2 regions of the Methylobacterium sp. Leaf87 genome follow, and region 1 is predicted to be linked to the other one. Evidence: riboswitches for the same ligand, from Rfam matches in the RefSeq annotation. Region 1 holds a riboswitch; the other holds the start of a gene.
What was found. Region 1 has a riboswitch for thiamine pyrophosphate ahead of thiC (phosphomethylpyrimidine synthase ThiC). Riboswitches for the same ligand answer to the same signal wherever they lie in the genome.

Region 1 (4,390 bases):
TGGCCGAGCGCCGTCGCCCTCGCGGGACCGGCCATGACGGGCGCGGCGCTGCTCGGCTTCGTGCTGCTCTATCATCTGGCGAGCCCGGACTCGGACACCCTGCGGGCGGTACTCGCCGTCTCGGCCCTGTTCCAAGGGATGGCCCTCGTCCTCAACCTCGTGCCGATCCCGGGCCTCGACGGCTACGCCGCCGCGCGGCCGTGGGTGCCTGCCGCATGGCAGGCCGTGGGCGATGCGGGTGCCCGCCATGCCGGCCTCGTGCTGACGGTGCTGTTCCTGTTCTCCGGCGCCTTCAGCCGGCTTCTGTTCCGGACGAGCCTGCGGCTCACCACCTTGATGGGCGTCGACCCCGCCGACGTGGTGGCCGGATACCGCCTGATCCGCCTGTGGTGAGGCGGGCCCACCACCGTCCGCGTGCCGCGCGCGCGCGGGTTTCGTGCTAAGGCGGCGTCCCTGTCCGGAGGCGATCCCGCCCGGTGGAGACCGTGATGGCCCTCAAGACGACGTTCCTGGTCCAGACCTTCGTGATCAAGCGCAAGCGCCTCGTGCCGGGCGACCGCGAGGTGGCGCCCACGGAGAGCGGCGCCCTCAAGAAGGCGGAGGCCATGGCGGGGCGCTTCCCCGGCACCGCCGCCATTCGGGTGGTGGCCGACGACGAGACCGGCGAACTCGAGAGCGCCGCCATCTTGGCCCAGTTCGGCGAGGTGCCGGACGACTTCGCGGAAAGCCTCCAGGGCTCCTGAAACGCGGGTTCCTGAAACGCGGGCTTCTTCGTTCGATCGTGCATCACCTACGGGCAGGCGTGACGCTGGCCGTCATTGCCGAGATAGGTGCCCGACTGGCGGTCGTAGGACCGGAAGCGACGGACGCAGTAGGCGTCGTCCCGCTGATGGGCGACTTCTGTCTCGACGGCGTAGCCGGCCGGCGCATAGCCGCCGCCATAGGCACCGTAGCCACCACCGTAATAGGCCGGGGCGTAGCCGCCACCGTAGTAATCGTCGCCATAGAAGCCGCTGCCGAGGCCGTAGCCGATACCGGCTCCGGCGAGCCCTAGGCCGACCCCGAGGCCGAGACCGCCGTAGCCGCGGCGGTAGCCGTAGCCGCGCCCGCCCCGGTAATCGGCGAACCCGCCGCGATAGCCACCCCGGTTGAACCCGCCGACGCCGCCACGATACCCGCCAAGCGCCGCGCCGCCGCCGAACCCGGCCGCCGTGGCGCCGAGACCACGGCCGCCGCCGAAGCCGCGCCCCGCGAAGCCCTGACCGCCGCCGAACCCGCGCCCGGCTAGGCCCTGGCCGCCGAAGCCGCCGCGCCCACCGCCCATCATGCCGCCGCGGAACCCACCACCGCCCGCGAAGCCGCCGCCGCCGAAGCCACGGCCGCCCCCGCCGAAGCCGCCCATATGGCCACCGCCGCCGCGAAATCCGCCCCCGCCGCGCGCGTCGGCCTGGGCGGGAATGAGAATGAGAGCCCCGACCATGGCGGCCGATGCGAGGAGAATGCGATTCATGGTGATGATCCGCGTTGCAGCGCCGGTCCGGAACGGAGGCGCGTTTGGAGGATCAACGCTGCCGTCAACGCAAGGTTCGAACCGTGACCTTGGCGTTCGTTCCATCCGTCGACGGCTCGGTCCCGGACGGGGTCTGGGCTGACCCTGGGGTCCCAATGGAACTCCGCTCACGAAAATGCTACCTTGGGTTTATAATAGATGGATTGATAAACCTTAAGTTATATATTTCTTGGGTGGACCGGCCGCAGAGACCGGGATCACAAGGACAAGCCCATGGACATCAAAGTCAATGATTCCGACTGGAACGGCCTGACGGGCGAAGAGCGGGACAAGATTCGTACGATCATCACTCAGATCTTCAAGCAGGATCATAATATCGTCGGAGACAAGACGCAGACCGCCGATGCGCAGCAGCTCGATTCGATCTTCTGTACGCTGGCCTGCAATGCCGCCCAGGGCCTGGCCGAATCGGCGTGCAACGCCATCCCGAATCCGACCGGGAAGCAGGTATGCCTGATCGCGGCGCAGCAGGCCGGCGACTTCTGCCGAAGCAAGTGCTGAAGACCATGGGCGCGACAGCCGCGCCGAACCGACTTTGACGACGCCGCCGAGTCGCAGGACTCGGCGGACCGACCGTGGCGGGACTTTCGGCGGAACCGCCCGTGTACGGCTGCGGCGATTGACAAATCGGGCGCAGGCGTCGAACCTGGAACGATTCCGAGGGGGGCTCCGAGACCGGGAGCTGAGATTGGGCGCGACGCCCTGACCCTTGAACCTGATCCGGTTCGTACCGGCGGAGGGACGGGAATGCTTTCGCCGCGCCATTGCGTGGTGTCCCCCACCCAATGCTGTTCCTAACGAATCCGGGTCGCCTCCCACGCCAGGAGCACGCCCGATGAACAAGCCCGTTTTGCCCCAGGATCTCCCCCACGATCTTCCGCAAGGTCTTCCCAAAGGCTCGCCCCAGGCGGTGACCACCGGCCCGATCATGGGGTCGCACAAGGTCTACGCGGCGGTGGCCGGGCATGACGACATCCGGGTGCCGTTCCGCGAGGTGACCCTGAGCGACCCGAAGGAGGCCCCCGTGCGGGTCTACGATCCGTCGGGCCCTTACACGCAGACGGACGCCAACATCGACCTCAACGCCGGCCTGCCGCTGATCCGCGATCCGTGGATCGCCAAGCGCGGCTACGCCACGGTGACGCCGCGCGCGGTCAAGCCCGAGGACAACGGCTTCGTGCCCGAGGACAAGCTCGTGGCCCCGTGTCCGGCGCAGCGCCTCATCCGCAAGGCCGGCCCCGGCCAGATGGTGACGCAGTACGAGTTCGCGAAGGCCGGGATCATCACGGAAGAGATGATCTACGTCGCCCACCGCGAGAACCTCGCCCGCGAGACGGTGCTGGAGGGCGCGCAGGCCGCGCTCAGCGACGGCAACAGCTTCGGCGCGGCGCTGCCGGCCTTCATCACCCCCGAATTCGTCCGCGAAGAGATCGCGCGCGGCCGGGCCATCATCCCGGCCAACATCAACCACCCCGAGGTGGAGCCGATGGCCATCGGCCGCAACTTCCTCGTCAAGATCAACGCCAACATCGGCAACTCGGCCGTCACCTCCTCGGCGGCGGAAGAGGTCGAGAAGCTGGTCTGGGCGACCCGCTGGGGCGCCGACACGGTGATGGACCTCTCGACGGGCCGCAACATCCACAACATCCGCTCGTGGATCGTGCGCAACTCGCCGGTCCCGATCGGCACGGTGCCGATCTACCAGGCCCTGGAGAAGGTCGGCGGCGATCCGCTGAAACTCGACTGGGAGGTGTTCAAGGATACCCTCATCGAGCAGGCCGAGCAGGGCATCGACTACTTCACCATCCACGCCGGGGTGCGCCTCGCCCACGTGCCGCTCACCGCGCGCCGCGTCACCGGCATCGTCAGCCGCGGCGGCTCGATCATGGCGCGCTGGTGCCTCGCCGGGCACCGCGAATCGTTCCTCTACGAGCGCTTCGACGAGATCTGCGACATCATGCGGGCCTACGACGTGTCGTTCTCGCTGGGCGACGGCCTGCGCCCCGGCTCCATCGCCGACGCCAACGATGCGGCCCAGTTCGCCGAACTCGAGACCCTCGGCGAGTTGACGAAAATCGCCTGGGACAAGGGCTGCCAGACCATGATCGAGGGCCCCGGCCACGTGCCGATGCACAAGATCAAGGTGAACATGGAAAAGCAGTTGGAGGAGTGCGGCGAGGCGCCGTTCTACACCCTCGGGCCCCTAACCACCGACATCGCGCCCGGCTACGACCACATCACGTCGGGCATCGGGGCGGCCATGATCGGCTGGTTCGGCTGCGCCATGCTCTGCTACGTCACGCCGAAGGAGCATCTCGGCCTGCCCAACCGCGACGACGTGAAGGAAGGCGTGATCACCTACAAGATCGCCGCCCACGCCGCCGACCTCGCCAAGGGCCATCCGGCGGCGCAACTGCGGGACGACGCCCTCTCCCGCGCCCGGTTCGACTTCCGCTGGGAGGACCAGTTCAACCTCTCCCTCGATCCCGACACGGCGCGCGCCTACCACGACGAGACCATGCCGAAGGACGCCCACAAGGTGGCGCACTTCTGCTCCATGTGCGGCCCGAAATTCTGCTCGATGAAGATCACGCAGGATCTCCGCGCCGAGGTGCTCGCCATGGAGGCGGCGGGCCAGGTTCTCGGCGAGGCCACCCCCATGAGCCAGGCCGAACGCGAGGCCGGCATGGCGGCGAAATCCGCCGAGTTCCAGGCCGAGGGCGGCAAGCTCTACGTGGACGCGGCGGAGTAGAGCGGAGGGGGCCGCTTCCATGCGCGGACGGTCCCGACCGGTCTTCACACTTGCGATGCGTGCGCCGT
Region 2 (4,390 bases), on a different contig from region 1:
AGGAGCAAACCGACGAGGGCGAAGACGATGACCGAGATGGCAGTCTTCATGCCGAGGCCGGCGATTCCCGCTCGTGCAGCACCGAGGAACGTCGTCCCACCAGCACGATAGGCGTCGATAGCGAGCTTCGTGGCTGCGAGACCGACGCTGAGCACGCCGCCGCCGATGATTTCACCGGCCGCCTGCCCGGGCGTCTTCGCGTTCGAGGCGTTCTCGAACCGCTTCGTCAGCATATAGACATAATCTTTGACGTCGTTCCCCCTGTAACTCAGGATTGTGGGGACGTCCGTGGGTACGATCGTGAAGTTGGGCTCGATGTCCACGTCACTCGCCAGCATCGCGTCCAGGAGCGCGTCTTCGGCTTCGCAGTTGGGGCTGCCCTGATGCCAATCCTCAAGGTAGCCCTCACGCTTCGCCTTATCGAAGATCGCATCGAGCAGTGCCCCGGCGGCACGCTTCTTCTTCTCGGCATATGGGAGATGCGAACGAAGGATAGGTGCGAGGTCGACGTTGAACTGCTTTCGCAGATTGCCGATGACCTCCTCGGCGAACGCAACTTCAGAGAGTTCGAGTAAACGGCTTTCCAAGCGAATCATCACACGCTTCCTTACGTTGAGGTTGCGTTATCGAGATGCAATACAACCTGGAAGAAAACAATCTCAGATTTCATTTCACGTGAGGATTCGACACCGTCGTGATTCGAGGCCTTTCGGGATCGTGCCCATCTCCCCCACCGGAGGTCCTGGGGGAGGCGAGGCGCGGAATTCGAATGGAATTGCAACCGGGGTCCGCAGATTTCACGTTGATCCAACCATCGTTTCCCGGTTGATGGCGGTTCGGAGAGCCGCGCAAAGCGAGCGTCCGGTTGCCGAAGCGCGATCCTTGACCCAACTAGGCCATATGCTCGATCGAGGTCCGCCCCAGTCGCCGCCCACCGCCGAAGCCGACGGATCGGAAGCGAACGACGTTCCGTTCGGCGCCCTGCAGCAATGCGTGGCCCTGCGCGACTGGCTGCTGAGCGAGGGCGCCCGGATGCCCAACGCCGAGGACCTCCTGGCGGGGCTGGCCGAGCGGCTCATCGACCTCGGGGTGCCGGTGGACCGGGCGACCACGGCCATCGACGCCCTGCATTCCGAGTATTCCGGCGTCGGCCGTTTCTGGACCCGCGAATCGGGCTCGACGGTGCGGCTGTTCCCCCACGGCGACGCCTCCGACAAGGCCTACCGCGAGAGCCCGTTCCAGACGGTCCACGAGACCGGGGAGTGGCTGATCCTCGATCTTTCCGAGACGCCGTCCGACGCCTACGCGGTGATCCCCGACCTGAAGGCCGAGGGCTACCGCCACTACATCGTGGCGCCGCTGTTCTTCACCAACGGCACCCGCAACGGCATCACGTTCGCCACACGCAGCGCGGATGGATTTCGCGACGAGGACGTGGCGATCCTGCGCTTCGTCATCCCGACGCTCGCCGCCGTGATGGAGATGCGCAGCATCAACAAGCAGCTCGACCACGTGCTGCGGATCTATGTCGGCGACGAACCGCACAAGGCGATCCTGGCCGGCTCGATCCGGCGCGGCCACGTTCAGCGCATCCGCTCGGCGATCCTGTTCGCCGACATGCGCGACTACACCCGCATCTCCGCCGAGATGACCCCGGAAGAAGCGGTGGACCTCCTCAACATCTTCTTCGACTGTCTCGTGCCGGCCATCGAGCGCGAGGGCGGCGAGGTGCTGAAGTACCTCGGCGACGGCCTGCTGGCGATCTTTCGCGAGCGGGGCGACGACCTCGGCGGGGCGGCCAAGGGGGCATTGACGGCGGCCCAGAGCGCGCTCGCGGCCCTCGCCGAAGCCAACGGCCTCGGGCGCTTCGCCCAGCCCGTGGCGGCCGGCATCGCGCTCCATCACGGCGAGGCCGCCTACGGCAATGTCGGCTCGGGCGCGCGCCTCGACTTCACGGTCATCGGCCGCGACGTGAACCTCGCGAGCCGCCTCGCCCGCCTCAACCGGACGCTCGGCGAGCCCCTGCTGATGTCCAAGCCCTTCGTGGATTTCCTCTGGGGCGATCCGGTCTCCCTCGGCACCCACGCCCTCGACGGGTTCGCCGAGCCCATGGGGGTGTTCCGCCCCGGACGGCCGGCCGCGACGGTGTGACGAGGCGCGCGGGGTGTTGACCGGAGCGTCGTTGCGGCCCACATCGGTGGTGTTCCAGGGAGATCCCCGGCAAGGGGCTGAGAAACCGATGAGCGGCCTGCGTGCGGGCGGCGGCGCGGAAATCCTTCGAACCTGAACCGGTTCATACCGGCGTAGGGATTGGACCGCCGTGTTTGCCCGCCCGAGTTCGGCGGGCTTCGCTCAGAAGCGCACCGGCCCCACACCCCCTGCGTCCGTCGCGGAGGTTGTCCAGGTGCTCGTTCCCAGCCGACCCATCGATCTCAGGCGCTCACCCGCCGCCGCCCGGGCGCAATCCGCCCTGCCGGCCCGCTGCGATGTCGCCATCGTCGGCGGCGGCCTCATCGGCCTGTCCATCGCCTGGCGCCTCGCGGAACGCGGACGCGCCGTTACCGTCGTCGAGCGCGAGACCGTCGGCGCGGGGGCGAGCCTCGCTGCCACCGGCATGCTGGCGCCGGCCGCCGAGCACGAGCCCGGCTCCGACCAGCTGCTGCCCTTGGCCCTGGTGAGCCTGTCGCGCTGGCCGGGGTTTCGCGACGCCCTGCAGGCGGCGTCGGGCGTCGACATCGACTACCGGGAGGAGGGCACCCTGGTGCTCGCCATCGGCCGCGACGAGGTCGAGCGCTTGCGCTTTCGCCACGACCTGCAGGTCCGCTCGGGCCTCGAGGCCACGTGGCTGTCCGGGCCGCAGGTGAGGGCCCGCGAGCCGGCCCTGCGCCCGGCCGTCACCGCCGGCCTCTACTGTCCCCACGATCATCAGGTCGATCCGAGCCGGGTCATGGCCGCCCTGGTGCGGGCCTGCACGGCCGCGGGCGTCACCATCGTGGAGAATTGCTCCGTCGAAGCCCTGGACTGGGCGGGCGACCGGGTCACGGGGCTCCTGACCGGCCAGGGCCGGCTCGCGGCCGAGACCGTGATCCTCGCCGCCGGCGCCTGGAGCGGGCAGACCGGGCTGCTCCCCGATGCCCTAGCGCTGCCGGTGCGTCCCCTGAAGGGCCAGTCGCTGGCGCTGCGCACCACCGCCCGCACCGGAACCCTCACCCACATGGTCTGGACCGAGCAGGTCCACATGGCCCCGAAGAGCGACGGCCACCTCATCGTCGGGGCGACGGTGGAGGATTGCGGCTTCACCCCCGGCGTCACGGCGGGCGGCCTCTACGCGCTGCTGGAAGGGGCGCGCCGTGTCCTGCCCGGTATCGAGGAGATGGCCGTCGAGGCCGTGTGGAGCGGCTACCGCCCGACCTCCGACGACGACGCGCCGATCATCGACACCCTGGCCCCCGGCCTCGTCGCGGCGACGGGCCACCACCGCAACGGCTACCTCCTGGCGCCCGCCACCGCCGACGCCGTCGCGGCCCTGCTGACGGACGGCGCCGTGCCGGACTACGCCAGCGCCTTCGGCCGCGCCCGCTTCGCCCCGGCCGAGACGAGGGCGCGTGTATGAAACTCATCCTCAACGGCCGGCCCCACGAGAGCGCGGCGCGCGACCTCGACGCCCTGTTCCGGATCGAGGCCGAGGAGACCGGGATCGAGAGCCCACAGGGCATCGCCATCGCCGTCAACGGCGCGGTTATCCGCCGCCGGGACTGGGAAACGACGCAACTCGAAGAGGGCGACCGCGTCGAGATCGTCCGCGCCATGCAGGGAGGCTGAAACCATGACCGAACCCCACGACGATCCCCTCGTCATCGCCGGCATCACCCTGGGCTCGCGCCTGTTCATCGGTACGGCGGGCTATCCCACCCAATCCATCATGGCCGAATCCGTGGCGGCGTCGGGCGCCGAAGTGGTGACCGCCTCGATCCGCCGGGTCTCGCTCCAGGGCCACGGCTCGGACACGGTCAGCAAGCTCAAGGGCTACCGCTTCCTGCCCAACACCGCCGGCTGCGAGACGGCGCGCGACGCGATCATGACCGCCGAACTCGCCCGCGAGGCCCTCGACACGACGTGGATCAAGGTCGAGGTCATCGGCGACCGCGAGACTCTGTACCCGGACGTCGCCGAATTACTGGAGGCCTGCCGCCACCTCGTGGAGGACGGCTTCACCGTGCTGCCCTATTGCAACGACGATCCGGTGGTGTGCCAGCGCCTGGCCGACATCGGCTGCGCCGCCGTGATGCCCATGGGCTCGCTCATCGGCTCCGGCATGGGTGTGGCGAACCCGGCCAACCTCGAACTGATCTGTCGGCGCTCGCCCGTGCCCGTCATCGTCGATGCCGGC

Region 2: it holds a riboswitch for thiamine pyrophosphate, as region 1 does, so the genes downstream of both, thiO (glycine oxidase ThiO) here and thiC (phosphomethylpyrimidine synthase ThiC) in region 1, are expected to answer to the same signal.

What each region holds. Positions count from the first base shown of each region.
Region 1 covers NZ_LMMI01000001.1:369,959-374,348, forward strand. The annotation lists gene ASF22_RS01690 (site-2 protease family protein) at 1-393, shown strand, start outside; gene ASF22_RS01695 (hypothetical protein) at 489-743, shown strand; gene ASF22_RS01700 (BA14K family protein) at 791-1,510, opposite strand; gene ASF22_RS01705 (hypothetical protein) at 1,784-2,071, shown strand; TPP riboswitch at 2,221-2,329, shown strand; gene thiC (phosphomethylpyrimidine synthase ThiC) at 2,406-4,322, shown strand.
Region 2 covers NZ_LMMI01000061.1:62,583-66,972, reverse strand. The annotation lists gene ASF22_RS22110 (hypothetical protein) at 1-596, opposite strand, end outside; gene ASF22_RS22105 (adenylate/guanylate cyclase domain-containing protein) at 901-2,151, shown strand; TPP riboswitch at 2,199-2,328, shown strand; gene thiO (glycine oxidase ThiO) at 2,405-3,613, shown strand; gene thiS (sulfur carrier protein ThiS) at 3,610-3,822, shown strand; gene ASF22_RS22090 (thiazole synthase) at 3,827-4,390, shown strand, end outside.